One region of the Pantoea deleyi genome, then DNA from elsewhere that is predicted to be linked to it. Evidence: predicted binding sites of a transcription regulator. Region 1 holds the regulator's gene; the other holds the start of a gene.

What was found. The regulator LexA, encoded in region 1, represses DNA repair genes until DNA is damaged. The targets are predictions, from matches to a motif close to TNCTGTATGTACATACAGNA.
Region 2: a site for LexA is predicted at 6,073-6,092, ahead of umuD (translesion error-prone DNA polymerase V autoproteolytic subunit). Genes of this name have one in related genera too.

What each region holds. Positions count from the first base shown of each region.
Region 1 covers NZ_CP071405.1:3,738,971-3,755,101, forward strand. The annotation lists gene J1C59_RS17575 (amino acid aminotransferase) at 1-339, opposite strand, end outside; gene J1C59_RS17580 (YitT family protein) at 379-993, opposite strand; gene J1C59_RS17585 (Lrp/AsnC family transcriptional regulator) at 1,235-1,714, opposite strand; gene dnaB (replicative DNA helicase) at 1,844-3,250, opposite strand; gene J1C59_RS17595 (quinone oxidoreductase) at 3,347-4,330, shown strand; gene pspG (envelope stress response protein PspG) at 4,540-4,806, opposite strand; gene dusA (tRNA dihydrouridine(20/20a) synthase DusA) at 4,987-5,979, opposite strand; gene J1C59_RS17610 (conjugal transfer protein TraF) at 6,085-7,335, opposite strand; gene zur (zinc uptake transcriptional repressor Zur) at 7,784-8,305, shown strand; gene J1C59_RS17620 (CsbD family protein) at 8,359-8,571, opposite strand; gene dinF (MATE family efflux transporter DinF) at 8,732-10,054, opposite strand; gene lexA (transcriptional repressor LexA) at 10,155-10,769, opposite strand; gene J1C59_RS17635 (diacylglycerol kinase) at 10,875-11,243, opposite strand; gene plsB (glycerol-3-phosphate 1-O-acyltransferase PlsB) at 11,372-13,795, shown strand; gene ubiA (4-hydroxybenzoate octaprenyltransferase) at 13,909-14,790, opposite strand; gene ubiC (chorismate lyase) at 14,801-15,313, opposite strand; gene psiE (phosphate-starvation-inducible protein PsiE) at 15,400-15,810, opposite strand; gene J1C59_RS17660 (UTRA domain-containing protein) at 15,882-16,131, opposite strand, start outside.
Region 2 covers NZ_CP071405.1:2,134,551-2,150,681, forward strand. The annotation lists gene J1C59_RS10000 (MliC family protein) at 1-137, opposite strand, end outside; gene J1C59_RS10005 (hypothetical protein) at 328-531, shown strand; gene J1C59_RS10010 (YgdI/YgdR family lipoprotein) at 886-1,119, shown strand; gene J1C59_RS10015 (YgdI/YgdR family lipoprotein) at 1,135-1,365, shown strand; gene J1C59_RS10020 (hypothetical protein) at 1,769-2,041, shown strand; gene ycgZ (regulatory protein YcgZ) at 2,262-2,501, shown strand; gene J1C59_RS10030 (TetR/AcrR family transcriptional regulator) at 2,688-3,302, opposite strand; gene J1C59_RS10035 (hypothetical protein) at 3,500-3,775, opposite strand; gene umuC (translesion error-prone DNA polymerase V subunit UmuC) at 4,125-5,387, shown strand; gene umuD (translesion error-prone DNA polymerase V autoproteolytic subunit) at 5,632-6,051, opposite strand; gene J1C59_RS10050 (hypothetical protein) at 6,391-6,642, shown strand; gene J1C59_RS10055 (hypothetical protein) at 6,737-6,961, opposite strand; gene J1C59_RS10060 (biofilm development regulator YmgB/AriR family protein) at 7,499-7,756, shown strand; gene J1C59_RS10065 (manganese catalase family protein) at 8,047-8,895, shown strand; gene J1C59_RS10070 (glucose 1-dehydrogenase) at 8,959-9,822, shown strand; gene J1C59_RS10075 (apurinic/apyrimidinic endonuclease family protein) at 9,815-10,822, opposite strand; gene zinT (metal-binding protein ZinT) at 11,123-11,773, opposite strand; gene katE (catalase HPII) at 12,164-14,428, shown strand; gene J1C59_RS10090 (methyl-accepting chemotaxis protein) at 14,498-16,131, opposite strand, start outside.

The DNA of each region.
Region 1 (16,131 bases):
ATCGGCGCCCACTTTCAGCGCGCCCGAACCGCCCAGCGTCTGAATCGAGGCGATACGGCCCGCCTGCAACATCGGATGATCTGCTCCGAACAGCAGCGGTGCAATCGCGCTCCGGTAGCTGTTCAGCCCTTCCATTGGCAGGTAGAGCGATGCCTGATGCGGCTCAGCATAGATCTGCTCTTCGGCAGCCGCCACGGCCTTCAGCTGCGGGATGATGTTCTGTTCGTTGTAATAGAGCCCGATACTCAGGTTAACTTTGTGTTCGCGCGGGTCTTGTTTGAAAGCTTCCATCAACGACAGAATCGGATCGCCAGCATAGGCATCAACGTTTTGAAACACGGTGTAGGTCTCCAAGATTGGTCCAGAGGTAAAAACGGGTTAAACCCGGTAGCGTCCCGGACGGTGGTTCATTGCAATAATCAGATTCAGGATCACCGCCCCCGCAATCGAGGCGAGCAGAATCGGGCCACTCACCACAAACAGGGACGCCAGCACGACGCAGGTATCCACCGCCATTTGCAGTTTTCCCGCGCGGATCCCAAAGCGGTCCTGAAGCCACAGCGCCAGAATGTTGATGCCGCCCAGGCTCGCTTTATGACGAAACAACACTATAAACCCGATTCCCATGATGACGTTACCGAACAGTGTCGCATAGAAGGGATTGAGATCGGAAAAGTGGACGAACAGCGGATGCAGCTGGGAAAACAGCGACACCAGACCGACGGCGCAGAAGGTTTTCAGGGTGAATTCCCAGCCCATGCGTTTTACGGCCAGCCAGTAAAAAGGGATGTTGATCAGGAAGAAGGCGCCGCCAAACGACAGCGGCGAGAGGTAACTGATCAGAAAGGCGATACCGGCGGTGCTGCCGGTCAGCGCCCCGGCCTGTTTCAGCATAATGACGCCGAACGAGACCATCAGGGTGCCCAGCACCATCGCCAGCGCATCTTCGATGCGCGAATGCGGGACGCGGGCGGGTTCTGCGATGTTATCCATGGGGGTTGTCTCAGTGCAAATGATGCGGTTCCAATGCAAAAAACGCACCATCGTCACCGCACTCACCGGCGGCTGCGCGGCTGCCCGCGATATCTCATTGATATCTAACAGGCTTCAGAACAGAATTTTTTGCATGAGCGCGGTCTGCAACCGTCAGTTCATGCGAAAAACCTCGTTATGATGCGCGTTGTTTGCATGCTTTGCCGCCAGTGTGCACCAAAAGCGCACAACACGCACCTTTTTAGCGCGTTCTGCTTTCCGGCATCATCATCAGCCCGTTCTCTTTCATACGGCCCAGCACCACCGAGGTTTTCACATGGGATACGCTCTGATGACCCGCGACTAACTGACTGATCAGGGCACTCAGGGCGTTGAGATCGGCCACGGCGACCTTGAGCAGATAGTCCGCATCGCCGGTAGTTTTATAGGCATCGACGATCGCCTGCTCCTGCTCCACCATGCGGTGAAAACTCTCGACATACTCCGCCGTATGGTTAATCAGGCGCACCTCAATCAGTCCCACCATGCCCAGCCCGATGGCATCGGGTGACAGCCGGGCGTGATAGCCCAGGATCAGATTAGCCTGTTCCAGATTGATACGGCGGCGGGAGCATTGTGAGGCCGAGAGGCCGACCAGATCGCTCAGTTCCTGATTGGTCAGACGGCCGTTAGATTGTAATAAGGTCAGGATTTTAAGGTCGTAATCGTCTACGTGAGTCATTCCGTTTCCACAGCGTAATGGTCGTCGCTTTGTTACAGATAACCCGATAACCCGAGAAGTTGTCCAACACTATTTTCCGATGATGGGAGCTGTCATGCACAGATCGTGCATGACAGCCCGGTGCGGAGATTATTCGTCGTCGTATTGCGGGCCTGCATAGTTATCAAAGCGGGACCACTGACCGTTAAAGGTCAGGCGCACCGTACCGATCGGGCCGTTACGCTGTTTACCCAGGATGATCTCGGCGATCCCTTTGAGATCGCTGTTTTCGTGATAGACCTCATCGCGATAGATAAACATGATCAAATCCGCATCCTGCTCGATCGAGCCCGATTCACGCAGATCCGAGTTCACCGGCCGCTTATCGGCGCGCTGTTCCAGTGAGCGGTTAAGCTGCGACAGCGCCACAACCGGCACGTTCAGCTCTTTCGCCAGCGCCTTCAGCGAGCGGGAGATCTCCGCAATTTCCAGCGTACGGTTGTCCGACAGCGACGGCACGCGCATCAGCTGCAGGTAGTCGATCATAATCAGGCTTAATCCGCCGTTTTCACGGTAGATGCGCCGGGCGCGGGAGCGCACTTCGGTGGGCGTCAGGCCGGAAGAGTCATCGATATACATGTTCTTCTTCTCCAGCAGGATACCCATGGTGCCGGAGATGCGCGCCCAGTCCTCATCATCGAGCTGGCCGGTTCGGATGCGGGTTTGATCGACGCGGGAAAGTGACGCCAGCATACGCATCATGATCTGCTCGCTGGGCATCTCCAGGCTGAAGATCAGCACCGGTTTTTCCTGCAGCATGGCGGCGTTTTCGCACAGGTTCATCGCAAAGGTGGTTTTACCCATCGACGGACGGGCCGCGACAATAATCAGGTCAGATCCCTGCAGACCCGCCGTCTTTTTATTCAGATCCTGATACCCCGTATCGACGCCGGTGACACCGTCGTGGGGCGTCTGATAGAGCGACTCGATTCGGGAAACGGTCGATTCCAGGATCTGCTCGATATTTTTCGGGCCCGCATCTTTATCTGCGCGCGCTTCCGCGATCTTAAAGACGTTCGACTCCGCAAAGTCGAGCAGCTCCTCGCTGTTGCGCCCCTGCGGATCGTAACCCGCATCCGCGATCTGGTTGGCGACGGAGATCATCTCACGCACTACCGCACGTTCGCGCACGATATCGGCATAGGCACCGATGTTCGCCGCACTCGGGGTGTTTTTTGCCAGCTCAGCCAGATAGGCGAAGCCGCCCGCCATCTCCAGTTCGCCACGGGTTTCCAGCGATTCAGAGAGCGTAATCAGGTCGATGGGTTTGCTGTTTTCCAGCAGCCGCTGCATCTCTGAAAAAATCAGCCGATGCGAACGGTTGAAAAAATCATTCGCGACGACGCGCTCAGAGACGTTATCCCAGCGCTCGTTATCCAGCATCAACCCACCCAGCACAGACTGCTCCGCTTCCAGCGAATGCGGGGGCATTTTCACGCCTGCGAGCTGGCGATCCTGCGTTTCGTTCGATTTGTTGGTGGGTTTATTTCCTGCCATAGTGAATGCATTACCGATCTTCTGTGGGGACGCGCAAGTATACCTTAGTTGAGGGGCGTGCCTCACCCTCATGATGAAACAATCACAGGAGTCAGAATGGCAAAGCGTATTCAGTTCAGTGCGCACGGCGGACCGGACGTTTTAGAGTGGACAGATTTTTCACCTGCTGAGCCAGCGGATCATGAAGTTCAGGTAACGCATCGCGCAATCGGCATCAACTACATCGATACCTATGTTCGCAGCGGCCTCTATCCGGTGGCCGCCTTTCCCTCTGGCCTGGGAACGGAAGCCGCGGGCGTGGTATCACGGGTCGGCCGCGGCGTTACCCTGTTCAGGCCCGGCGACCGCGTGGTCTATTGCCTGGCGTCCATGGGTGCCTACAGCGAAGTGCACAACGTGGCGGAAGATCGCCTGATGCATCTGCCGGAGGCGATCAGTTTTGAACAGGGCGCGGCCAGCTATCTGAAAGGGCTGACCACGCAGTATCTGCTGCGCCAGACCCATAAAATCAGCGCCGGCGAAACCTTCCTGTTTCATGCGGCCGCAGGCGGCGTCGGCCTGATCGCCTGTCAGTGGGCCAAAGCGCTGGGCGCGCACCTGATCGGCACGGTGGGTTCCGCAGAGAAAGCCGCGCTGGCGAAACAGGCCGGTGCCTGGGCGACCATTAACTATCGCGAAGAGGACATTGCGCAGCGCGTCAGCGAACTGACCGACGGAAAAAAAGTGGGCGTGGTCTACGACTCGGTCGGCCGGGATACCTGGGAAGCGTCGCTGGATTCGCTGCGTCGTCATGGCCTGCTGGTGAGTTTTGGCAACGCCTCCGGGCCGGTGACCGGCGTTGATCTCGGCATCCTCAATAAGAAAGGGTCGCTGTTTGTGACCCGCCCTTCGCTGTTTGGCTACATCACCAACCGTCAGGAGCTGGAAACTGCCAGCGCCGAGCTCTTTTCGCTGCTGGCCAGCGGCGCGATTCAGGTGGAGGTTCCCGCGCAGCAGAAGTTTGCGCTTAAAGAGGCCAGCAGAGCGCATCAGATGCTGGAGAGCCGCGCCACGCAGGGCTCCTGTCTGTTAATCCCGTAAGCGTCAGCAACAAAAAGGGCTTCCCGCAGGAAGCCCTCTTCTTTTTTTCTTTTTTGTTCGCGCTGGTGTAGGGACAGCGGCGATGAATTCATGTCGAGTCGATGGCACATCGAATTGACGACAGCATCCTGCCAGAAAACATAAGTAAAAAATATGTTTAATTGCAGATCCGCGTTAAACAATCACTCACTCTGTGATCGTCACCGCATTTAGCGCCAGCCTTTCCGGTCTAACCTGTTGATCTTACGACGCAGCCTGCGGCGGGCTCGTGCGTCACTGTCGCCAGAAAATGCCCGATGCAGCCAGACGGCGATCACCGCCAGCACCAGCCACGGTAACACTTTAATAACAAGTGCGAACAGCCCCCCGACAACCATCACCAGGGTTGCCACCCCCAGTGCCGCCAGCACGCCCAGCAGCGAAACGCCGGTCAGCAACAGCATCAGGAAAAACCCCAATACAAATAAAATTTCCACGTCAGTGCTCCTGATTGATCTTCACTGACAGAAGCAGTACAAAAAGCGTGCCAACAGATAACCTGCTGTTTTTGCAGCACTAAACGGGCACGCTGCACCTGAGAGCTGGTGAAAAAAACCAGATCCTGGCGTAAAAAAAACCAGCCTCGGGGCTGGTTTTTTTATGCTTCAGAAGAGCGGTCAGGCTTCCTGCGGGATTTTATCCGCGACCAGCGACAGCGCCGCCTCCAGCACACGCACGTCCGCGCCCGGCTTGTGCGCATTTTCGCTCAGATGGCGACGCCACTGGCGCGCGCCCGGAATGCCCTGGAACAGCCCCAGCATATGGCGCGTAATGTGGCCAAGATAGGTGCCCTTCGCCAGCTCCGCTTCGATATAAGGGTACATGGCGCGCACCACCTCAACCGGGTTCACCGCCGGATGCTCACGGCCAAACAGGGTCTGATCGACCTGCGCCAGAATGCCGGGGTTCTGATAGGCTTCGCGGCCCATCATTACGCCATCGAGGTGCTGCAGATGGTTCTGCGCCTCTTCCAGCGTTTTCACGCCGCCATTCAGGGCGAGGGTCAGATGCGGGAAATCGCGTTTCAGCTGCCAGACGCGCGGATAATCCAGCGGCGGGATCTCGCGATTCTCTTTTGGGCTGAGGCCGGAGAGCCAGGCTTTACGCGCATGGATAATAAAGGTGTCGCACTCGCCGCGCCCCGCGACCGTGCCGATGAAATCGGTCAGGAACGCATAGCTGTCCAGCTCATCAATACCAATCCGCGTTTTGACGGTGACCGGGATCGACACCACATCGCGCATCGCTTTAACCGCATCGGCGACCAGCGTCGCCTCGGCCATCAGACAGGCACCGAAACGGCCATTCTGTACCCGATCGGAGGGACAACCGACGTTCAGGTTCACTTCATCGTAGCCGCGCTGCTCTGCCAGCTTCGCGCAGTGCGCCAGCGCCGCCGGATCGCTGCCGCCCAGCTGCAACGCGACCGGATGTTCGGCCTCGCTATAAGCCAGATAATCCCCTTTGCCATGAATGATGGCGCCGGTGGTAACCATTTCGGTATAGAGCAGCGTATCAGCCGTCAGCTGACGGTGGAAATAGCGACAGTGGCGATCGGTCCAGTCGAGCATAGGCGCGACAGAGAAGCGTTGCGAAGAAAATTCAGGCATGAAGTACAGGCAATCCGGTAATTAAGGTGATGGAATTCTGTGCAAGGATAACACAAGGCGGGGCGATAGTGCATCGCCCCGCCCCGGACCGCCTGAATAACGCGCTTAGAAGTTGAAACCCAGCTGCGCCATTGCGCCCCAGGTGTTGTTTGCACCCACCGAGCCCGCCAGATCCAGATGGACGGCGTTGTTAAACGGCGAGAGACCAAAACCGGCGGTCGCCACATTCTCGTCGTTGGACCGCATGTCCGCACGATAACCGGCACGCAGCTGCAGCCAGTCGAGTACGCGATATTCTGCGCCTGCAGCCACATACTGGCTGTTTCCCTGACTTTTGAAGCGTCTGGTCTCCGTCAGATCCACATCGCCCGTCACGGTGAACGGACCTTTATCCCAGGCCAGGCCGGTAGTGACCAGCGGGCGAATCTGATAGGTATCGCGATAACCATTGACCTCGCGGGTCTGCAGATCGCGCGACACCAGGTTCTGACCGGTCACGCCCAGCGTCCAGTTCTCCGCAAAGGTCGTCGCCAGACCGGCATCGACGTTAAACCCGGTATCCGTGCTGCGATACTGGCTGTTGTTGATGTCGTTCTTGTCGTAGTTATAGATGCTGGCGGTGTAGTTGTAGAGCCAGGTTTTCTGCACTTTCGGCGTAACGCCCACCGACACCGGCTGACCGGCGATGGTGAACTCATGCGCGACCGCCACACCATAATCAGTGACGAGGGCCGCTAAGCCATTGGCGCTGGAGCGAAGGTTGTTCTGATCGCCCTGACGCGGCAGTATCGTGCCGTTGGCCACGCCGCGCAGATAGTCGATATCACCCTGCACCACGTTAGCGCGAACGTGCGCGGTTCCGTAGGCTTTGGTAATGAAGGCGAAAGGCAGCGTCTCATTCGGAACCGTCACGGCGACGGCAACCCCCGCCGAACCGTTGGCCTTATCGCCGCGCAAATCGCTCAGCCTGTTGGCCACATCGCCCGAGGCCGCACGCAGTTCAGGATAGCCCCGTAAATAGTCTGCGGGCGTAAAGTTACCCAGCACTGAGCGGTAACGATCTACGGTCGCGGTAATATCATCGACCTTGTCAATCAGGTCATCCTTGTCAGTGACCTGAATACCGGCTGACGGAAAAATAATGCTGACGTTATCGTCGGGTCTGGCACGCGTCATCAGTGCCGGGTTAGCCAGCACGGCGGAGCCATAGAGAGAAGAAGCGACGCCGGTGCCACCCATGGCGTCATTACGTGCATCGTACCAGGTCCCTGCCGCCATGGCGGAAGAAGAAAGGAAAAGCGCGGTCGCCGCAGCGGAGTACTTCAGCGCCGGACGTTGAGCGGATTTTTTCACCATTTGCCTGCCATCACCTGAAAATTGTCATTAATACATTCAATGACTGAATAATTTGTTAGCCGTATTGTGAATGCTGGCTAACGCGTCGTTGCTGTGAATTCAAAGGAAACAGTGCCTTAATTCAAGGGATTGGACGTTTTCCAACCAAAAACATGTTGTGATTGTTCAAACTGAGTCGGGGGATTTCAAAAAATACCAGACGTTGCTTAAGTCTTTCTGAACATTACTTCTTAACTCCGTGAGATGCAAAGCAAAATGCCAATAAAATCCTCTTCCGGTTGAATCAGAATGGATCTGTTTTGTCGCCGGCGAGCTTAAAAATGGGGAGCGGCATGCTGAATATGCTGGTTTAACAGGCAATTAATGCTGTTTTTTCAGCCAGAAGCCACTTCAGCACCTGGCCATCAATTGTGATAAAATAACATCACTTATCCAGCGGAGGATTTTCATGACAACCATGACGACGCAGCAAATTCTGACCCAGGCTGAAAAAATGTGCCTGCAGCGCGGTGTGCGTCTGACGTCGCAGCGTGCCGAAGTGCTGCGCCTGATGGCCGAACAGCCTGGCTCTATCAGCGCCTACGATCTGCTGGACCAGCTGCGGGTCAGTGAACCTCAGGCCAAACCGCCCACGGTTTACCGGGCGCTCGATTTCCTGCTGGAACAGGGCTTTATCCACCGGGTGGAGTCCAACAATAGCTACGTGATGTGTCACCATTTTGAAGCACCGGCGCATACCTCAGTGATGCTGGTCTGCGATCGCTGTGCCGCCGTTACCGAAAAACAGGCGCAGGGTGTGGAGACCATTATCGCGACGCTGGCGGGGGAAGCGCAGTTTGCTCTGCGCCATAGCGTGATTGAAGCGCATGGACTGTGTAAAAACTGTGCGGAAGTGGCAGCCTGTACGCATCATGAAAACTGCGAACATGATCATCAGGATGAAGGCAAAAAGCGGGGAAAACGGGGATAGGTGTCAGCGCCTGAAGCGTGTTCCGGTGAGGGCTCACCGGAACAGAGGGTCGATTACCAGCGGTGATCTTTGTTGTGCGTTTCCCAGTCCGTTACTTCGCGCTCTGCTTCATCTTTTGCATAGCCGTAACGCTCCTGAATTTTACCTACCAGCTGGTCGCGTTTACCTTCGATCACCTGCATATCGTCGTCGGTCAGCTTGCCCCATTTCTCTTTCATCTTGCCTTTGAACTGCTTCCAGTTGCCGCTCGCTTCGTCTTTATTCATGGCAGACCTCCAATCCTCGGGGTTTAATTATCTGGCTACTCGTCATAACCTCGATACAAAGCGCTACTTAACTGCGCCGTATGAAGTTAATTGTAGTTGCTTTATTCCGGGACTCAGAATAATACAGAATTATCTGTATACCTCTGTGAGCACGACTGAATCAGGCTTCAAACCAGCTGTTGTGACGCCAGTGCCTGCGCCAGATAAGCCAGAGCGTCAGGCCGCGCAGCACCAGAAAAACGGTTACCGCCAGCCACAGTCCATGGTTGCCCAGCAGCGGTACGCTCAGCAGCGTCAGGAAGTAGCCCGCGGCGGCCATCACCATGCTGTTGCGCATCTCGCGACCACGCGTGGCGCCGATGAACATGCCATCCAGCAGATAACACCAGACGCCCGCCAGCGGCAGTATGACCTGCCAGACCAGGTAGCGATCGGCGGTCTGTTGCAGCGACGTCAGCGAGGTCAGCAGCGTCACGATCTGCGGGCCAGCGATCGCATAGACCAGCGAGAAGAACAGCGCGACGGCCACCGCCTGACGACAGGCGGCGTGCCAGACACGCAGCAGTTTACTGCCATCTTTTGCCCCATGCGCCTCACCGGCAAACGCCTCTACCGCATAGGCGAAGCCATCCAGTGCGTAGGCGGTGAAGGTAATGAACATCAGTAACACGGCGTTAACCGCGACCACATCGGGGCCGAGCCGTGCGCCGAGCACGGTCAGCGACGCGAAACAGAGCTGCAGCATCAGGGAGCGCAGCATGATATCCCGGTTGAGGCGCAGCAGCCGGGCACTGTCGCCGCGCCAGCTCTGTTTCAGCAGGGCTGGCGTGATGCCGTGCAGTTTCAGCACCCGCCAGACCATGATGCTGCCGACGCCCAGCGTGATGTATTCGGCCAGCGCCGTGGCGGTGGCCGCACCTGCGACACCCCAGTGCAGCCCCATGACCAGCCAGAGATCGAGCACGATGTTCACCAGATTCCCTGCCACCAGCAGGATCACCGGCGCGCGCGCATACTGCACGCCCAGCAGCCAGCCCAGAATGACCAGATTTGCGAGGGTGGCCGGCGCGCTGAGCCAGCGGATCTGAATAAATCGCGCCGCCTGTGCCAGGACCTCGGGACTGCCGCCGACCAGCTGCGTCGCCAGCCGGATAATCGGATAGCGTAAGGCGATAAACAGCACGCCAGCCAGCAGCGCAATCATCAGCGGCTGAACCAGCGCCCGCGCCAGCGCCGTTTTGTCGCCCGCACCCAGCGCCTGCGCCGTGAGACCGGTGGTGCTCATCCGCAGAAAAAGCAGCAGCATAAAGAGGAAACTGGTGACGGTGGTTCCGACCGCGACGCCGCCAAGATAGACAGGGCTGTCGAGATGACCAATAACTGCGGTATCGACCACGCCCAGTAAGGGCACGGTGATATTTGAAAGGATCATCGGCAGCGCGAGCCGCCAGAGATTTTTATCGGTTGCCGTGATAACGCGCATTCGCCGTTCCGTGCTCAGTGTCGCTGCGCAAAGAGGGCCGCGACAAAATTAGGGCAGACAGAATAGCATCAGAGAGGGCGAATGCACGCAGGCAGAGAAATCAGAGCCACTCGCCGTTGCGAACCACGCCCACCGCCAGACCTTCAATGGTCAGCGACTGAGCACGGGTATCAACCACGATCGGGTCAAATTCGCTGTTCTCAGGCAGCAGATGGACGATAGCCCCCTGCTTTTTCCAGCGCTTCACCGTGACTTCATCATCGATGCGCGCCACGACGACCTGACCATTACGCACATCCTGGGTTTTATGCACCGCGAGCAGATCGCCATCCATAATCCCGATGTCTTTCATCGACATTCCGCTGACGCGCAGCAGGAAGTCAGCCGACGGCTTAAACAGGCCCGGATCCACCTTGTAGTGGGTTTCAATATGTTCCTGCGCCATGATGGGCTCACCGGCAGCAACCCGGCCAATCAGCGGTAAGCCTTCTGAGGCTTCTTCTTCCATCAACAGACGGATGCCGCGCGAGGCACCGGACACGATCTCGATGACGCCTTTACGCGCCAGCGCTTTCAGGTGCTCTTCTGCCGCATTCGGCGAACGGAATCCCAGCTGCGCGGCAATCTCGGCACGCGTAGGCGGCATGCCCGTTGAAGTAATATGGTCGCGAATCAGGTCATAGACCTGCTGCTGCCTGCTGGTTAATGCTTTCATCCCGCCCCCTGGTTGTTTATACAGTCGCTGTGAGTATATACAGGTATTGGCGAAATGGAAACCGATTGTCCCGCAAAACGCGGCTTCCGACGCGATATGGAACGCTTATCGCAAATGTGTCCAGAGCAGCGCGATCCAGACAAACAGAGCCAGTAGAATGCTGATCAGCACCGCGGCCGATCCCATATCTTTCGCCCGACCGGCCAGCGGATGATGCTCCTGACCGATGCGATCGACCACCGCTTCAATGGCACTGTTAAGGATTTCGACAATGACGACCAGCACTACGACACCAATCATCAGGATGCGGGAGACCACATCCACGTCCAGCCAGCAGGCGATGACGATGGCGGCCAGCGCGGCCAGCGCTTCCTGACGAAATGCCGCTTCATGCTGCCAGGCGGCACGCAGCCCCTGCCATGAGTAACCTGCGGCTTTAACTATTCTGATAAGTCCGGTGGCATTATTTGCCATGATGGGGGAACCCTTTCATCGTATTGACGTCAATGTCTGGGCTGCGTGCAATTGGCACCACCACAGATCTTCGCTGCACTTTCTGGTATGCTTGCGGCGCTTTGCTAACAAGAGGCTTCATGTTGTCTATGTCAGGTTGGCGTAAACTTTATTACAAACTGCTTAATTTACCACTGTCGTTTTTGGTAAAAAGTAAGGCCATTCCGGCCGATCCCGTTTCAGAACATGGTCTGGACCCGACCCGACCTATTATGTATGTTTTGCCTTACGATTCGAAGGCTGACTTACTGACTTTGCGCGCCCAGTGTCTGCGACATCATCTGCCCGATCCGCTCTCTCCGCTGGAGATTGACGGCGCGCTGCTGCCGCGTCACGTCTTTATTCACGACGGCCCGCGCGTTTTCCCCTATTTTGTGCCCAGCGTCGAATCCGTGAAAATCTTTCACGACTACCTCGACCTGCATCGAAACAATCCCACGCTGGATATTCAGATGCTGCCGGTCACCGTGATGTTTGGCCGCGCACCGGGACGTGAAGTTCAGGGTGAGGCAACGCCACATCTGCGCGTCCTGAACGGGGTACAGAAATTCTTTGCCGTCATCTGGCACGGGCGCGACAGTTTTGTCCGCTTCTCGCCGACCGTTTCGCTGCGCCGCATGGCCACCGAACACGGAACGGACAAGTCGATCGCCCAGAAGCTGGCCCGCGTGGCCCGTATTCATTTTGCCCGTCAGCGGCTGGCCGCGATTGGCCCGCGCTTACCGGCGCGTCAGGATCTCTTTAATCGTCTGCTGCAATCCAAAGCGATTGAGAAAGCCGTCGAAGATGAAGCGCGCAGCAAAAAAATCTCCCACGAGAAAGCGCAGCAGAATGCCATCGAGATGATGGAAGAAATTGCGGCCAACTTCTCCTACGAAGCGATTCGTGTGACTGACCGGGTGATGGGCTGGCTCTGGAGCCGCCTCTATCAGGGCATCAACGTCAACGGCGGCGAAAAAGTGCGTCAGCTGGCGCAGGATGGCCATGAGATCGTCTATGTGCCCTGCCATCGCAGCCACATGGATTATCTGCTGCTCTCCTATGTGCTCTACCATCAGGGGCTGGTGCCGCCGCATATCGCCGCCGGGATCAACCTTAACTTCTGGCCGGCAGGCCCGATTTTCCGTCGTCTGGGCGCATTCTTTATCCGTCGTACCTTTAAAGGTAACAAGCTCTACGCCACGGTGTTCCGCGAATACCTGGGCGAGCTGTTTACCCGCGGCTATTCGGTTGAGTACTTTGTCGAAGGGGGCCGTTCACGCACCGGTCGCCTGCTGGACCCGAAAACCGGCACCCTGGCGATGACGCTGCAGGCGATGCTGCGCGGCGGAAATCGTCCGATCACGCTGGTGCCGATCTATATCGGCTATGAGCATGTGATGGAAGTGGGCACTTACGCCAAAGAGCTGCGCGGCGCGGCGAAAGAGAAAGAAGGCTTTATGCAGATGGTGCGTGGCTTACGCAAGCTGCGTAATCTCGGCCAGGGCTACGTTAACTTTGGCGAGCCGATGCCGCTGGTTAACTATCTCAACAAGCGCGTGCCGGAATGGCGCGATGCCATCGATCCGATCGAGCCGCAGCGCCCGAGCTGGTTAACGCCGACCGTCAACGATATCGCCGCCAGCCTGATGGTGCGAATCAATGAAGCGGGCGCAGCCAATGCCATGAACCTCTGCGTCACGGCGCTGCTGGCGTCACGTCAGCGCTCACTCACCCGTGAACAGCTGATTGAACAGCTGGCGTGCTACACCCAGCTTCTGCGCAACGTGCCTTACTCACCCAACGCGACGGTGCCCGATCTCACGGCGGAAGCGCTGCTGGATCACGCTATGGGCATGAACAAGTTCGAGAGTGAAAAGGACAGCATTGGCGACATCATCATTCTGCCGCGCGAGCAGGCGGTGCTGATGACCTACTATCGCAACAACATCCACCACATGCTGGTGATGCCGTCGCTGATTGCCGCCATTGTTCAGCAGCACCAGACGCTGAGCGAAGCCGAACTGCTGCGTCAGGTGAGCCTGATCTACCCGATGCTGAAGAGTGAGCTGTTCCTGCGCTGGCAGACCGATGAACTGCCACAGCTGCTGACCGAACTGTGTCAGGAGCTGGCGCGTCAGGGCCTGATCACGCGTGAAGCCGGTGAGCTGCGCTTTACCGCGGCGCGCTATCGCACGCTGCAGCTGCTGGCCGCCGGGGTGCGTGAAACGCTGCAGCGTTACGCCATTACCTTCTCCATCCTCAGCGCCAAGCCGACGATTAACCGCGGCACGCTGGAAAAAGAGAGCCGGACGCTGGCACAGCGACTGTCAGTGCTGCACGGTATCAACGCACCGGAGTTCTTCGACAAAGCGGTCTTTACCTCGCTGGTGCTGACGCTGCGCGACGAAGGGTACATCAGTGACAGCGGCGATGCTGATGTCACACAGACCCAGGCCACCTGGCACATCCTGGCGGATCTGGTGACCAATGACGTGCGCATGACGATTGAAACCGCCGTGGCGCACGACTGATATCTGCGTACCGCAAAAAAGGCGACCTCATGAGGTCGCCTTTTTTATATCCGCCATACCGTGCAGAAGGAGCGTGGCAGCAATGAATCCGCCTTTTGACGCCCGGCACGCTGTCAGAAAATCTGGCTGAACGGCGGCGTATTCATCAGCACGCCCAGGAACAGCACCATCCCGACATAGTTGTTATTCAGGAATGCCTGGAAACAGGGCTGCCGTTCGCGCCCGGCGATCAGCTTCTGCTGATACACAAACAGCGCCGCCGCCAGTAGCAGCGTCCAGTAGAAGGCGCCATTCAGATGCAGCATCATTCCCACCAGCGCCATCAGCACCAGCGTCGCCAGCTGCAGCAGGCCGATGATCAGCTTGTCGAAACGGCCAAACAGAATCGCGGTCGACTTCACGCCAATCTTCAGATCGTCATCCCGATCCACCATGGCATACTGCGTATCGTAGGCGACCGTCCAGCAGATGTTGGCGATAAAGACCAGCCAGCAGACGAGAGGTAAGGACTCACTAACTGCGGACCATGCCATAGGGATCGCCCAGCCAAAGGCGGCCCCCAGCACCACCTGCGGCAGATGGGTATAGCGCTTCATAAAGGGATAAACCCAGGCCAGCGCCAGCCCCACGACGGAGAGCATAATCGTCATCAGGTTCATGGTCAGCACCAGCGCAAAGGCCACCAGCGCGAGGATCACAAACAGCAGCTTCGCTTCTCTGGCGCTCACCGCCCCGCTGGCCAGAGGCCGGTGCTTCGTGCGCTCGACATGACCATCCACCTTACGGTCGGCATAGTCATTGATCACACACCCCGCCGCGCGCATCACAAACACCCCGGCGACAAAGACCGCCAGCACCGGCAGCGGCGGCACGGTCCTATCCGCCAGCCATAACGCCCAGAGCGTGGGCCACATCAGCAGCAGCGTCCCGATCGGTTTGTCGATACGCATCAGGCGGGCATACGCCCGCCATTTCATCGTCATACTATTTTGCACTACAGAGCCCTCAGTCCCGATCGCGATAGAATGGCGATGCGGGTAAAAACAGTTCAGTCAGCAGCAGCGGTTTGCCGGAGAGACGCAGGCGTGAACGCCGCCCCCATAATGCCCCCACCTGCCCCGGCTCGATAAAATCGCGGGTCAGGGTCGATGAGGAGAAAAGATAGCGGCCCAGAGGACGGGTGCCGAGCTGTTGCAGCATTGCCTCCGGTCCGTTGAGGGTGCTTTCCGGCACCAGCGTGCGGCCCGCCAGCCAGGGCTGATCGTCGCCGAACAGCAGCACTTCGCGCAGCCAGAAGCGTTCATCGTCCGGCAATAGCGCTTTTTCCTCGCCCAGTTCGCGGGCGTCGATAAAGCCTTCACGCAGCGGCTGCACCGTGACCCGCTGACAATGCTGTTCAAAACGGCGCGTCATCGAGTCCTCCTCCATCAGCCAGTCGAGCAGAGCGGGCGCAGGCGCTGCCTGCGACGGAGAAAGCCAGTTGAGCGCACGTAATAAGCTGAGCGCGTCTTGCGACATAGCACCACTCCCAGTAATTTTCAGGTCGGTAGTTTAGCGCAGAGACGCGATGCGAACACCTGCCGTCGTGTCCGACGGCAGAGAGATTACTCGCGTTTCAGCCGGTTGCTGTTTGCCAGCCACAGCGTGACCACCAGAATCAGTATCGCGGCCGAGTAGCAGAGCGTGTCGAAGGGATTTTTATGGTCGACGATGATCAGGCGGATAATGGCCGTGATCCCGATATAGACAAAGTAGCGTAGCGGAAAGTGATAGCCAGACTGAAAGTACTTCACAATCAGCGCAATAAACTCGAAATAGAGGAAATAGATGACGATTCCCTCAATCAGCAGATAGGAAGAGGCCTGCTCGCCGGTATTAAACAGCACGTTTGCCAGGTGGACCGTCTCTTTGCCCAGGAAGACGATAAGGATAATCGCCAGACTCAGCAGACCCAGATTCAGCACCCACTGCAGCAGCGTGGCAAGGTGGCGGGCAAACGGATTTTTGTCACTCATGTTGCGCCTTAAAAAAGAGGTTATCAGCGCGCGCTATCATGCGCGAGTGTGACGCAAATCACAATATTGAGTCAGGCCTCCACATCCACGCAGAGCGCATCGTAACGCCAGTATTCGCAGTCGCAGTCAATCACTTCCCGATGCTGATTGCGATTGATGCGGGTGATCAGCAGGCCGGGACTGCCGGATGCTACATTCAGCGTCGGGGCGGCGATCTCCGGCAACGGACCGGGCAGGATGGTGAAGCGCGCCCCGCCGTACCGGATGCCGTAACGCTGGTCGTAGAGATCGGTCAGTGAACGCGTCAGGTCTTCGCCGAGC
Region 2 (16,131 bases), 1.6 Mb from region 1:
TTCGTCTCATCCAGCATGACGGTCAGAGGCAGGGTTCCGCAGCGATAGTGCAGGGTCTGCGCTGCCGGTGGCTGTTTATGCATCAGGCTACAGCCCGACAGCAGCAGCACCGCAGCCACGGTTAATCCTTTCAACATAAGCGGGTCTCCTTTGCGAGTGAAGCTGGCATTATAAGAAGGATTCGGCGTGAAGGAAGTGAGAATCGACGCCAATCGGGCCGATGGCGTCAGCCGGCATGAATTATTGCGCATTTTCAGGTGGTTGTCTGAATGCACAGCCCCTGTTCTCAGGCTACGCTCTATACATCTTAAGCAAGGGGAATGAGAGATGAAATTTGATAACGAAGATGCTTTCAAGCTGGCCGTGGCGTTTATGAACCATAAAGAGAACGCCACCATCGCCAGCAGCTACTTTAAAACCTTTATCGACACCTATCAGAAATTTGATCGCTGGCTGAGCGCCTCTGATCCGGTCAGCGCGATGAAAGCGGAAAAAGCGGCCGCCAAAGCGGGCGAGGATTCCGTGCTCTGATGCCATCAGCCGGGGCCGACGGCCTGTCGTCCCCGGCTGGCGCCCCTCATCTCCGGCAGCGTCGGGCTATTATCCGGTGACAAACCGTGTCCACTCCCGTAATGGCCGCTGACCGGGCCCGTTTATATTCCGTCCTCTTTTCTTTTATTCCGGCCATCAGCCCTGATCTCTGCGCGGCTATTAACGGCGGCTGGAATTTGCAATAAATGCGATTTTTTGGCGCGCCCCCCGCTAATTTCCCGCGCACCTGCCGTTTTTGTTTAAAAAGCCGCCACCGAAGCGTGAGGCGACCAGCAAATACGATAAAGCGGTCTATGCTGTAGAGGTCTGGATAAAATTCACGGAGTTGAAAAAATGAAAATGAAATCCCTGTCGGCCATCGCTCTGCTGGCGCTTTCTTTAGGTACGCTGGCGGGTTGCGCCTCGAATCAATCGATTAAGACCACTGATGGCCGCACAATTGTTACTGATGGAAAACCCCAGATTGATTCAGATACGGGGCTGGTTTCTTATCGCGATGCTCAGACCGGAAAAACCGAGCAAATTAATCGCAATGAGATTAGTAATATGAGTGAACTCGACAACTAATATAAGGTGAATAAGATGAAAAAAGCGCTGATTCTGCCTCTCGCCGCGTTGATCGGTATGACCGTATTAACCGGCTGCACCCGTACCAGCTATGCAATTCAGACCAATGACGGCCGGACCATCATCAGTGATGGCAAGCCTTCTGAGTCTGATGCCGGCCTGCTGGCCTACACCGATGCCAACGGTGTGAAGCAACAGATCAATAAAGCAGACGTTAAAGCGGTTTCTGAAGTTCCGCACAAATAAACCTGCTGCTGTCGCCTGATAAATAAAGCCGCCCGTGGGCGGCTTTATTTTTGCCTGCAGCGACGGCGAAAGCGTCGCCGCACGGATGTGACGGCATCGCTCTCTTCATCCGGTTTTTCTGTCGCGCATCGCGATGAATTTGACAAAAGGAAAGAAGCCGGGCTTTTTGCTTATCTGAATTTCAGGCCAGCTTGCCTCTTTTAACCACCCTGACTGTTCAGCCTTCGCCAGTCTCTCAATCTGTGCCTGATTTTATGCTTAGCTTTTAGCTGTTTATCGTTGCGCTTAAAGGTTCCGTTTATTTTCAGCAATTCTGCGCCTCCTGCCCCTGTCGCCGTGGGCTTTTAGTCCGGCGCGCGGTTCACTAAACTGTCAGTGTCGCTATTTAATCAGGAGGTAGCAGATGATTTATCATGAAAAAGATGTCGGCCATATTATTCTCGGGGAAGCCACCATTAATCTGGCCTTTGAAGAGCAGGAAATTACCCTGGCGTCCCTGATTCGACAGCTGGGCGTGATGGCGGAGAACGAGCAGAGCGACGAGCGCGTTGCGCAGATTGCCGATGCACGTAACTGGCTGAAAAGTTTTGTGGACGCCTCTTCGCGCGATCGGGCCGAACTTAACTGGCTGGTCGAAACCGGGCAGGCACCGGCTTTCCTCAAAGATTACCGGTGATCTTTTGCCGTTCTGACGGTCGTTCTGCGCCGGGTGCCAGCCCGTTTTCTGGCACCCATCCGTCACGTTTCGCTTACCGGTTTTGCCGTTTCGCTGTCCCGATTTCCGGGCATGAATAAAAATCATCCGGACATTGCCGAAATAGCTGTACAGATCACTCGTTTTTGTATAACTTCGCGCCTGACCGAACGTTTTTACACCACCTTTCAGGAAATAAACCATGTACCCGAACCAGAGACTGCCGCGGACGGCAGACGATATTGCCCGTTATTTTAACGCGGCAAGCCTGCCTTCACAGCAAGAGACGCTGGGACAGGTGGTGGTTGAAATTCTGCATGCCGGAATGAATGTGAATCGCAAGTCGATTTGCACCAAGCTTCTGCTTCGGCTTGAAACCGCCTCGACAGAAGAGGAAGAGCGTCACTACCGTACGCTGATCGGCCTGCTGTTCGGGCGTTAAGCGACCGCCACCTGCTCTTTCTCCTTGATACCGGCGTCATGTTGCGCCGACAGATTCCTGTGGCCTGCGGGCGGATCGGGATGATGAGGCGATTTTTGCCCGGTGAAAGGGCTTGGATGTGAGGATGAGGAGAAGCCCGTTGCGAAAGCGGCAGGCCGCAGAGGATGGCGGGCGTTCTGACCGCAATTATCCCAGCACTTTCAGTGCCAGTGCCAGCGTCTCCTGCTCATTGGTCACGTCACCGACCTTGCCCACCACCCGCATACCAAAGGCGATGCAGAGGATCAGACCAGCTGCCGCTTCACTGTCCAGCGTATTATCGATTGAGCCATCCTTCTTCCCCAGCTCCAGCAGCGTCACCAGAAAGCGCTGATTACGCTGAACCACGTCGTTGATGCGCTGTGCCATCGCCGCATCCAGGGTTTGTAGCGCAATCGCGCTGGCGACGACCAGACAGCCGCGCCGTCCCTCTGCTGCCCGGGCCGAGTCCAGATAGAACTGCAGGAGTTCGGTGACTTTTTCCCGTCCGCTGACGCAGGGCGCCAGACGACGACGCAGATCGGCGTTACGCAGCGCCAGATAGCGCTCGAACACCAGCAGGAACAGCGAACGTTTATCTTTAAAGGCTTTGTAGATGCTGCCTGCGGAGAGGTTCATCGCCTCACCCAGATCGGTTATCGAGGCCGCGTGATACCCTTTTTGCCGGAAAACGGTCATGGCGTTATCCAGAGCCTGTTCGATATCGAACTCTCTGGGGCGTCCCCGCTCTCTGTTTTTATGCGCTATGGCTGTCGTGATCATCGTTACCGGTCTGAGATCGTGCATTCCTGTCAAAATCGACAGGGATTCTATCCCAGGCACGGGCATCAAGTATAGATGGCTGGCGCGACAGCGCGTCATCTGCACCCGTCCCGCCACCGGCCATGCTGCCCGCAGACCCCGTATCCGCTGGTTCTGCCCCCTCTCCGGCAGGGGCTCCGCCGTAGCCCAATTTGCGCTTATTCAGACAATAACGGTATCTCTGTGCTGCCTTTTTCTTCCTGCCCGGCGCGCTGCGCAGCATTGATTTTCATCAGCCAGAAGGTGAATTGCTTTATTAACAGGCTGGCATGATTTTCGTTATCCGCCTGGCATAAATAGAGCCGGGTTTTTACCGCGCTGCTATCGTCGATCGCATAGATCTCATAGTCGGTATGATGACGGGACAGGATGATGGTAGTGAAAGAGATGGCGGGCCACTGCCTCACTCTGGCTTCAAACTGGGTAAAATTCATGATATCTACCTGGTTACAGACCTTAACAACCCGATGATTAACTGCTCATCGAACCAGGAAAAGCATAACCTCCCGAATCATTTTACGCGTGTTAAAAAAAGCTTTTAGCGGACGTCCTTCAGCGCCCCCTTCCCCCTTTTCAGGAAATGAAAGGGTGAACGCCTCTGCTGGCTTGACCGAAACGGCCAATCGGTAATACTGTATTTATATACAGCTATTATTAAGGCCAGGCTATGCTCGTTTTCAGACCCGCAACATCTCACCCAGTTCTGCTCCCATCATGCCGCGCCCGTCACCGCATGACAGACCAGCAGGTTGCTGATTATCCACCGCAGGCTGCAGGTCGCTGATGTTCGCCCTGGTTGATGTCAACGCCTTCTATGCCTCGTGCGAAACCGTCTTCAGGCCCGATCTGAGAGGAAAGCCCGTCTGTATTCTGAGTAACAACGATGGCTGTATTATCTCCCGCTCCGCCGAGGCAAAAAAACTCGGAATAAAAATGGGTGCGCCCTATTTCAAAATAAAAGATGAGCTGCAGCGCCTGAATGTGCACGTATTCAGCTCTAACTACACGCTCTACGCGGATATGAGTAACCGGATAATGACCACGCTGGAGGCGATCTCTCCTGCCGTTGAGATCTATTCAATCGATGAGGCCTTCGTCGATCTGACCGGGGTTCACCATTGCCGTGTGCTGGAAGAGTTCGGACACGAGATCCGTAACCGCATTAAGCAGGATACTCATCTGACCGTCGGTGTCGGTATTGCGCAAACCAAAACCCTGGCAAAACTGGCTAATCATGCCGCCAAAAAGTGGTCAAAAACGCGCGGTGTCGTCGATCTCTCCAGTGTGGAACGCCAGAAGAAGCTGATGGCGCTGATACCGGTGGAGGATGTCTGGGGCGTGGGTCGCCGCATCAGCCAGAAACTGAATGGTATGGGCATCATGACCGCAAAAGATTTAGCGGACCAGAGCACCTGGGTGATCCGGAAGCACTTCAATGTCGTGCTGGAGCGCACCGTCAGGGAGCTGCGCGGCGAGTCATGCCTGGATCTGGAGTCCTGCCCGCCCACTAAACAGCAGATCATGTGCTCCCGCTCCTTTTCAGCGCGCATCACGACTTATGCGGACATGCGGGAAGCGGTTTGCAACTATGCGGTAAGAGCGGCCGAGAAACTTCGTCTGGAGGGGCAGTACTGTCGCCAGGTGACCGTTTTTGTTCGCACCAGTCCGCATGCGGAGGGCGAAGCCTTTTATGGCAATCAGGCGATGGCGCAGTTACCGTTTCCGACCTGCGATACCCGTGACATCATCCGCGTGGCGATCGACGCGCTGAATCGTATCTGGCTGGAGGGCTGCCGCTACATGAAGGCGGGCGTCACGCTGGGTGACTTCTACAGCCAGGGCGTGACGCAGCTTACTCTTTTTGATGAGTTTCAGCCCCGCCCTGACAGTGAGGCGCTGATGCGCGTGGTCGATGGCCTGAACCAGAGTGGCAAAGCGAAGCTGTGGTTTGCCGGTCAGGGTGTCCAGAAGGCCTGGGCGATGAAGCGCGACATGCTCTCTCCGGCCTATACCACCCGCTATCAGGATCTGCCTGTCGCAAAATAGCGGCAGCGTTGGCGAGCCAGCACCCGGCCGCTGAGACGTTCACAGAGCCGCGGCCGCACGGGTCACAGGCAGCCCCTGGATGGGTCAGTTCACGACCTGTTCGCGCGCGCTCTGGCGGAGAGAGGCGCTCTGCATGCCGCCGGAGAGATCGCCTGCCGGTGAGCCTGCGCGAACCTCAGGCTCACCGGCAATGCGCCTCGCGCCCGCATCCGGGCGGCGGCGTTGCGTTAAACCGCGCACCGCATCAGTGCGTCGCTTTAATCACAAAGGTGACAACACCAAACACCTCCAGCACATCTTCGGTCCGGATAGCGATCGGTTTGAATTGAGTATTCATCGGCATCAGTTGCAGGCAGGGGTGAAGCTGAAGACGCTTAACGGTGAACTCGCCGTCGACGGCGGCGACCACAATATCGCCGTGGGCGGCGGTAAGGGAGCTGTCGACCACCAGCATATCGCCATCGTTAATGCCCGCCTCAATCATCGACTCGCCGCTGACGCGGACAAAATAGGTGGCGCTGGGATGCTGGACCATCAGCGCATTCAGATCGATGCGCTGCTCAACATAATCCTGCGCCGGAGAGGGAAAGCCGCAGGGCACACGTTCGATATAGAGCGGCAGAGGCAGGATAGCGCGAATGTCCGCAGGTTTAATGAATTCCACAATTTCACTCCTTTTTCAGATTACTGTATATAAATACAGTAATAGCTATTCCCCCTTTTAATCAAGTGACCTGGCCCTTTTTTAAGTAAAGCCTCTGATGACCCGACACTTTTTTTTAATCGCCCTTTTTTCATTGCCGGGATAGTAAACAAAAACGGGTTACTTTCAGCGCAGCGGTGAAATATTTCCGTCATCGGCTTACAGTAATGCCACTTATTAATGACGCCGTGAATGATTCTGACTTAAGGAAAATCTGACATCCGCTTTCCGGTCCGGAGAGCGGTTTGAATATGACCGGTGAGCGGGTTATTCTGCTTTTTTTTCAGGCATGGAGGAGTTATGGCAGACGACGAGCGCATCAGAAAACTGGAAGAGACGGTGGCACAGCTAACGGTGGAGACCACGGTATTAAAGGCGATACTGGGGCAGCAAATAGCGCTGAATAATCTCAATTACAAAGGCAAATTTGACGATGTACTGGCGGCGCTGGCGAAGGAATATGCCGACCGCGGACTGGACGAGGGAAATAATCAGGCCATTCATGATGCCCTGCGGCAGTATATTAAGTATGAGCCTCCCGGCATGGAATAAACGCCCTTCCGGCAGCGTCTGCCTGCCGGATTGAACCGGCACGGCTGAACGCTGCCCCGGCCTGCGGCCACCGCGTCAGGCGCACGTCCCGGCATTACATTCCGCTGTCACTCTCCAGCGCATCCTGAATCGCATCGGCCAGATTCGCTATTTCATTCGCCACAGCCTGCAGATCCCAGGAGGTCTTCGAGCCGGTTGCGGAAGTTGAGGCGCTGACGGACTCTTTTGCGACAGAGAGCGCAGCCGCGACAGCAACCGCGCGTTTGTGTTGTTCCTGGGTGATGCCCGCAGCGGGGATCGCGAAATAGTCGTGGACCATGATCGTTTCCTTGTAATGGATAAGGGGTCAACCTTAGCTGTCTGAACCGGAGGTGTGAAGTGAATTATGCTGAGCCGCGTGCCGGACGGACAGGAATGCGACAGCCGGATACGATCCTGCACATTTTCCGCCCTGAAACCTGTACAGGTTTTGCGGCGATCCGCCGTCAGAAACGCGGTTCAGCACCCTGCTGTAGCGGTAAAATATCCTGCATCGCCAGCCCCTGAAATCCCCCGCTCACAGAGAATAATCATAACCCATTGTATTTGATAGTTTAATAGAACTATCGCCATAATCGCCCTTAAAGATGCATTTCAGATACACCACCGACCAGAAAATTTTTGTCAAATTTCGTTGTACAAGTTTGCCAATCTTGTATAACTTTACCTCGTGATATTAAATCACTCGTAACGAAAGGTGCCTTGCACCGCATCTGAAGGTGTTGTGGATTTCCACCTTCAGATGCAATTTTTTTTGCGTCAGTCGCTTAGCGGACCGCAATAAACCTGTCTCCCCAATTTTTTATGAGGCCTGACCATGCAAACAACGATGAACACAGAGTCTCAGATTTCTGATTACTTCATGAACTCTGGTACCGCGCTGAGCACGGAACAGCAGGTCATTACTGCCGTCCATGCCGAACTCGCTCGCGCAAAAGCCCACGTTTCCGATAAAGATATCGTACTGGGCCTGATTCACCACCTGGAGAGCGAACGTGACGTGATGAAGCAGGATATCTACCGTCAGGCGCTTGAACACGTTCTTCAGCGCGCGTCGGTGACCAGCGCCAGCTGATAACCTGTGTCTGTTATGAGGGAACGCGAATTAGCACGGATGCATTTCCCGACCGGAATCGGCCCCATTTTTTGGGGCTTTTTTATTTCTGCCCCTCCCCGCACCTGCATCCCCTTCCCGGCACCGTGCTGACGCCGCACACATAACCCTATATCGCTCCGCTTAAAGGCTATTTTGCCGATTATTTCACCATTAATCCCGGTTAATTGCTCTCGTTCCGCTTTATTTATCCGTTATCTGTGTCCAGGCTTTTTCTGCATCCACTGCAAACACAGACGAGGAAAATAATCATGTTTCATCATTCATCAAAACTTCAATTCCCGGTTCGTGTGGAAAAACCCGATCCTGAATTTGCCATGCTGCTCCAGCAGGCCATCGGCGGCGTCGAGGGTGAGATTCGTGTAGCGATGCAATATTTTTTCCAGGCGATGGGCGCGCGGGGAGATGTCCGGATCCGCGATCTGCTGATCTCGACCGCGACGGAAGAGCTGAGCCATATCGAAATGCTGGGCTACGCCGTGGCACTGAACCTTGAAGGCGCCCCGCTCTCGTATCAGGAAGCGTCGGCGAAAGATCCGGTGGTCAACGCCATTCTGGGCGGCATGAATCCGCGCCATATCCTCTCGTCGGGGCTGGCGGCGATGCCGGTCAACGCCAACGGCATGCCGTTTGATATGAGCCACATCTACGCCTCCGGCAACGTGGCCGCCGACATGCTGGCGAACGTCACCGCAGAAGCGACCGGCCGCGTCCTGGCGACCCGGCTCTACAACATGACCGAAGATAAGGGCATGAAGGATTTCCTCTCCTTCCTGATCGCCCGTGACACCCTGCACCAGCAGCAGTGGCTGGCCGTCATCGAAGAGATGGGCGGTCTGAACGCCTCGCTGCCGATCCCGAACAGCTTCCCGCAGGAGCATGAAGCGCAGGAGCACGCCTATTACTGCCTGAATACCTCGCTGGATAAGCCGCTGCCGGAAGGCCGCTGGAGCAGCGGTCCGGCTTACGATGGCCGGGGGCAGTTCAGCGCGAAACAGCAGCCCGATATTCTGGGCGATGAGCCGCTGCTCGGTAACGCCCGTCCCGGTTCCGGCGCCCAGTCAGAGCAGATTGACGGCATCACCCCACCAAAACCCTGATCGCGCACCGGTCCGGGCCTGATGCCCGGACCAGCTTACCCTGTCTTTTATGGAGAAAACGTCATGTCATCCACTCAGCGTCCACAGCCCCCTTTCGCAGAACAGCAGCAGAGCTGGCCTGGCAGCACCGCCGCGATGCAGCCTCAGCCCGATCACGGCGAAGAGAGCTATCAGGGTTCAGGCCGTCTGGCGGGTAAAAAAGCGATTATTACCGGCGGCGACTCCGGCATCGGCCGGGCCGTTGCCATTGCGTTTGCCCGCGAAGGTGCCGATGTGCTGATTTCCTATCTTGATGAGCATGAGGATGCGCAGGATACCGCCCGGCGAGTTGAGGCAGCGGGCCAGAAGGCGCTGCTGGTGCCCGGCGACATTACCGAGGCGTCACACTGCAACGCGCTGGTCGACCAGGCAGTCGAGGCGTTTGGCGAAATCCATATTCTGGTGAACAACGCGGCCTATCAGATGACGCGCGAATCGCTGGATGCGATCAGCGATGATGAGTTTGATCGGACGATGAAGACCAACCTCTATGCGATGTTCTACCTCAGCAAAGCGGCCACGCGGCATATGCCGGCGGGCGGGTCGATCATTAATACCGCCTCCATCAATGCCGACCAGCCGAAGCCGAAGCTGCTCGCCTACTCCGCCACCAAGGCCGCCATCGTGAACTTTTCCGGCGGCCTGGCGGCCCTGCTGGCTGAAAAAGGGATCCGGGCCAATGCTGTCGCACCCGGTCCGATCTGGACGCCGCTGATCCCCTCGACCATGCCGGTTGAGCAGGTGAAGAATTTCGGCAGCGAAGTGCCGCTGCAGCGTGCCGGTCAGCCTGCGGAGCTGGCACCCACCTATGTGATGCTGGCCAGCGATGAGTCCAGCTACATTTCAGGGGCCACCCTCGCCGTGACCGGCGGCGTCGCCATTATTTAACCGGCTGTTCCCCGGCCGATTCCGCCTGCGGGTCGGCCACCAGCTGCTGCGCTATCCCCCACTCGAAGAGCGGTTCGCGCGCCAGATTCTTCATCTTCACTTCGCACATGATGTCGAACTCCCGGAACGACAGCGCCCACGCATTCAGCGTCGGATTAAAGAAATAATCGGAGTGCGCCCGCAGTTTGCTTTTGCTCACCCCCAGCTGCTGCTGATCGGGCCAGCCCTGTGCCGGAATGATCCCCTCCTGCGAAATCGAATAGTGCAGCACCGGACGCACGCCGCGCCAGGAGTCAATCACTCTTGCCACACGCGCATCATCGGGCTGGATAAACGCGCTCTCTTTTACCCAGTGATGATGGATATCCAGCACCACCGGACAGAGCGGCGCCGCCTGCAGCACATCCTCCAGCGAGCAGGAGATCTCATCGTTCTCCACCGTCAGCATCCGCCGCGCTTCCGGGCTGAGCCGGTTAAACGACTGCTTAAAGCCGTCGAAGCCCGCTTTGCCGTTCATATGGATGTTGATTTTAAAATCCTGGAAGGTTTTGCCGTAGCCCATCAGGCAGGCACAAAGGGTGTGATACTCCACATCCTCCAGCGCGCGCGTCACCACATCAGGGTTGTCGGAGGCCAGCACGGTGTACTGCCCCGGATGGAAGGAGAGCCGGATCTGATGCGTCCGCGCCAGCTCGCCGCAGCGGGCAAACTGTGAATGGAGGGCCGGCAGAAATTCAGCAAACAGCGGTGCGGCTTCGGGCACCGTGTAGAGAGGCAGCAGATCGCTGCCGATACGCATCATTCTGAGGGACGGCGGTAAGGTCGCCAGCTGCTCCAGCGTCAGGAAGAGATGATTGAGGTTGGTGACGGTGATCTCATACAGCAGCTGATAGCGCTCGTCGTGCGATAAACTCAAGAAGCGTTTACGGGTGGTCGCGCGAAACGGGAAAAACTGTTTACCCTCGGGGTTGAGATACTTACATGCAAAGCCTAATTTCATGTCTGCTCCTGATTTATGCTTATCAGAAGTGTAACAGGCCGCTGGCGACCGGCCAGTCGTGCGCCACGGCACTGAGCAGAATAACCGCAGCAGGCGGCTGACAGAGGGGGAGACGCGGCTGCCCGCCGCAGCGTGCGGCGATCGCCTGGGCCGGCCCCTTCGCTCTGTAAAGTGTGTGGAAACGTGTTCTGATGGCCGACCGGGCCGCGAAACGAGCCCGGTCGGGGTCGTGAGAAAGCCGTGCCCGGCCACGCTTAACTACCCGCCGTGTTGCGCGGATCAGCCGGGCCGCTGCCCCACTCAGTGATGCAGCATCTCATCCACGACCTGCGGATTGGTCATCTGATAAGGGTAATAGGTCGGCCAGTTCTCCATCTCCGTCAGCAGCGCCTGCTGCGACACGTTGCCCATAAAAATATGGAAATGCGCAGACTTGCGTGGGCCGATGGTGTGATCGCTGAACTGCACAAATTTAGGCGCTTTGCTGCCGGCATCCTGGCACTCAAACAGGTAACGCACCCCTTTTTTACCTGACGTATAGGTCAGGATTTTATGGCCCGCGTAGCGGTAGTGACAGGCGTTGACCTGCTCCCCGACGTGAAACTCCATTACGCCGTTTTCGATGCCGATGGTCGCAACGTCGGTGGCGTAGCCTTTGCGGTAATAGTCTTTAATCGCCTCGGCTGTTTTACCGGGCGTCTGCTGCGCCTTCTTCTGCCAGACCGGGTCCAGCTCACCGCTCTGCAGCAGCGGATAGACCGACTGCCACAGTCCGTCCCAGTCGGAGAGCGGACGATCTTTCACATCGCTGTCAGCAAAAACCCCTTCTGCCGCCTTCTGCTCCATCGCAGACAACGGTTTACCCTGTGCGTGCGTGCCGTGCGCCAGCGCCTGCTGGCTGATTAACAGCGCCCCGATCACTCCAATCCACTGACCTGTCTGATTTGCCAAAACCTTATCCTCACTCGCTGTTACAATGGCGCAAAATGTTATGATATAACATTTCTTAATTCAACGAAAAGTTTCCGGTTGTGACGTTAATTTTACTTACCGATCGATGACCGCTTCCGGCTCCTGCGCTGGCCCGCTGGCGGACGACGCCCGGACGCACCCGAACCAGGTTGCCCGTACGGCGGGCGCGGCCTGGCTCGCCGCTAAGCCAGACGGCATGCGGCCCCGATAAGCGTAGCGACAGGAGAGGCGCAGAGATAAGCGGCGGTTTTTATCCGGACAAAAAAGGAACGCGCGACGCAGTTAAATGGCCGCTTAATCCTCAGTATTGTTCAGGTTGTTCTATATTTAGTGTCGTCGAAAGTTAAACAACCGCTGGAGCATGGATTAATGTCGAAAGATACAGAGAAGAAACCCCTGAGTGAACGTGCCCCCACCACCGGTCCCGAATCCTCAGAACCGGGTCTGGGATCGCTGGCCCCCAAAGATGGTTCGCATCAGCCCCCCGCTGAACCGACACCGCCCGGCAAACAGCCTACCGCACCGGGCAGCCTGAAAGCTCCGCAGACACACAACGCCAAACTTGACCAGCTTGAAGCCAGCCGGAAAAACGGCACCCATCAGGCGCTGACCACCAATCAGGGCACGCGCATCGCCAACGACCAGAACTCCCTGACCGCCGGGTCGCGCGGGCCGACGCTGCTGGAAGACTTTATCCTGCGTGAGAAGATCACGCACTTTGACCACGAACGTATCCCGGAGCGTATCGTCCACGCCCGTGGTTCGGCCGCCCATGGCTACTTCCAGCCTTACCGCTCACTGACAGATCTGACCAAAGCGCAGTTCCTCAGTGATCCGGAGCAGACCACGCCTGTCTTTGTCCGTTTCTCCACGGTTCAGGGCGGTGCCGGTTCAGCGGATACCGTGCGCGACATTCGCGGTTTCGCCGCCAAGTTCTACACCGAAGAGGGTGTCTTCGACCTGGTGGGCAACAACACGCCGGTGTTCTTTATTCAGGATGCGCACAAATTCCCTGACTTTGTGCATGCCGTTAAGCCGGAGCCACACAACGAGATCCCGCAGGGCCAGAGCGCCCATGACACCTTCTGGGACTATGTCTCCCTGCAGCCGGAAACCATGCACAACGTGATCTGGGCGATGTCTGACCGTGGCATCCCGCGCAGCTACCGCACCATGGAAGGCTTTGGTATCCATACTTTCCGTCTGATCAACGCCGAAGGCAAAGCGACCTTTGTCCGCTTCCACTGGAAGCCGGTGGCCGGTAAAGCCTCGCTGCTGTGGGACGAGTCGCAGAAACTGACCGGTCGCGATCCCGATTTCCACCGTCGCGACCTCTGGGAAGCGATCGAAGCCGGAGATTTCCCGGAATATGAGCTGGGCCTGCAGCTGATCCCGGAGGAGGATGAGTTCAAATATGACTTCGATATTCTGGATGCCACCAAGCTGATCCCGGAAGCGCTGGTGCCGGTCGAGATCGTCGGCAAGATGGTGCTTAACCGCAACCCGGACAACTTCTTTGCGGAAACCGAGCAGGTGGCCTTCCATCCGGGCCATATCGTTCCGGGTCTGGACTTCTCCAACGATCCGCTGCTGCAGGGCCGTCTCTTCTCCTATACCGACACGCAGATCAGCCGCCTGGGCGGGCCGAACTTCCATGAGATCCCGATCAACCGTCCAACCTGCCCTTACCACAACTTCCAGCGTCAGGGGATGCATCGTCAGGATATTGATACCAATCCGGCGAACTACGAGCCGAACTCCATCAACGATAACTGGCCGCGTGAAACCCCACCGGCGGCGAAAGGCGGCGGCTTCGAGAGCTATCAGGAGCGCGTGGAAGGCCATAAGGTACGTGAGCGCAGCCCGTCATTCGGCGAATACTATGCCCAGCCGCGTCTGTTCTGGAACAGCCAGACGGCGTTCGAGCAGCAGCACATCATCGGTGCCTACTCGTTCGAGCTGAGCAAAGTGGGCCGCACCTATATTCGTGAGCGTGTGGTGGATCATCTGGCGCGCATCGACCTGAAACTGGCGCAGGGCGTGGCGGATAACCTGGGTATCGCGCTGACCGACGAGCAGCGCAACATTCAGCCGCCTGCGGCGGTGAACGGCCTGACTCAGGATGAGAGCCTCAGCCTCTACGCCGTGCCGGGTGGAGAGATCAAAGGCCGCCAGGTGGCGCTGCTGCTCAGCGACGGCGTGAAAGCTGCCGATGTGCTGGCAATCCTGCAGGCGCTGAAGGCGGAAGGCGTTCACGCCAAACTGCTGGCGCCGCACATGGGCCAGGTCCGGGCCGATGATGGTTCGGTGCTGCCGGTGGATGCGACCTTCGCCGGTCTGCCGTCACTGACTTTCGATGCCGTCATCGTGCCGGATGGCAACATCGACGCCCTGCTGTTAAGCGGCGATGCCCGTTACTTCCTGCTGGAGGCCTACAAGCACCTCAAGGTGATCGGCCTGGTGGGCGACGCGCGTCGCTTTAACGCGCAGTTCGGCCTGAACGATGGCGATCAGGAAGAGGGTATCGTGCAGGGTGATTCGGCGGAGAGCGCGCTGATGTCTGCGTTTACGCAGGCGATGAAGGCGCACCGCGTCTGGTCACGCAGCCAGAAGGCGCAGTCCGTGCCGGCCTGATACCTGCCGCGAATAAAAAACCGCCCCCAGGGGCGGTTTTTTTATGGCACAGCGGAATCACGGCCGTTCTCAGAAGCTCTGCCAGTTATCATTGTCCGTGGCGGCGACAGGCTGACGAGCCGGCACCATCAGCGCCTTCGCCTTCGCCACCGGCGCGGCGGAGAACGCCGCCTGCAGGCTGCCGGTTTTAAACACCGAGACCGTTTTACGCAGGGTGCTCGCCTGATCCTCCAGCGAGGCGGCGGCGGTGGCGGACTCCTCCACCAGCGCGGCATTCTGCTGCGTCACCCCATCCATTTCCGACACCGCAATGCAGACCTGCTCAATGCCGCGGGTCTGCTCGGTGGAGGAGGCCGCGATCTCTTCGATCAGCTGCGTTACCCGGCTGACCGAGTTTACGATGCTCTCCATCGCCACGCCCGCCAGTGAAGCATGACCGGCGCCGGTTTTGATACGCTCGGCGGAGCGCTCAATCAGCCCACGGATCTCCTGTGCCGCACTGGCGCTGCGTCCGGCCAGCGAGCGGACTTCGCCCGCCACCACCGCAAACCCCCGGCCCTGCTCACCGGCGCGCGCGGCTTCCACGGCGGCGTTCAGCGCCAGAATGTTGGTCTGGAAGGCAATGCTGTCGATAATGGCGGTAATCCCGGCGATCTGGCTGGAACTTTCGCTGATCTGATCCATGTTCGCGATAACCCGGGCGACAGTTTCCCCGCCCTGCTGCGCCGTGGCCGAGGCCTCTTTCGACACCGTGGTCGCCTGCCGGGCATTATCCGCGTTGAGCTTCACCGTAGACGTCAGCTGCTCCATGCTGGCGGCGGTCTGTTCCAGCGCGGCCGCCTGCTGCTCGGTGCGGGAGGAGAGATCGGTGCTGCCGGCCGAAATTTCCGCCGCACCGGTAAAGATAGAGCGGGTCGCCTCATCAACCGAGGTAATGGTCACCACCAGCGCGTCGCGCATCTGCTGCAGCTCCTGCGTCAGCAGGCCCATTTCGTTGCGGCCTTCCGGCTGGATCGTCGCGGTGAGATCGCCCGCAGAGATGGCGCGCATATGGCCGGTCAGCCTGGCCAGCGGGCCAATCAGCAGCGTCTGCAGTCCAGTCCAGACCGCCACCCCGATCACCCCGGTGATCAGGCCGATGGTCAGCAGCGCCCAGAGTGCATCCGTCAGGCTGCGCTGGTTATGCAGGGAGGTATCTTTCATCAGCTGGATGTTCACCGCCCGCCAGGCCTCATAGGCGCTGTCGAGCTGATCCTGCGCCGCCTGCGCCTCCAGGTTACCGTAGGCCGGATAGTTGCCCTGCTTCAGGAAGGTAATAGAGGCCAGCATGGTGTCACGCATCTGTTGGTAGGCTTTCTCAACCTGCGCCGACTGCGCCTCACTCTGCCCGGCTCTGCGCGGCATCACCTGCCACGCGTTGAAATCCGCGTTGGCCCGCGCCGCAGACTGCCCCGCCTGCTCCAGCAGCGCCGCCATCGCCGCCAGCGATTTAGGGTCCTGCTGATTTTTCAGGAAACGGATTGCCACGCGGTTGATGGTGACGCGGGTTTTAATCAGGGTTTTAACCGCATCGCTGAGATGCTGCTGCTGCAGCGTCAGCTGTTCGGCCGCCACGAAGTTTTTATCGGCCTTTGAGACGCCGTTATAAAACAGAAAGCTGGTCAGGGTCAGTAACGTAATAAAAAGGGCAAGGATGGTCAGAA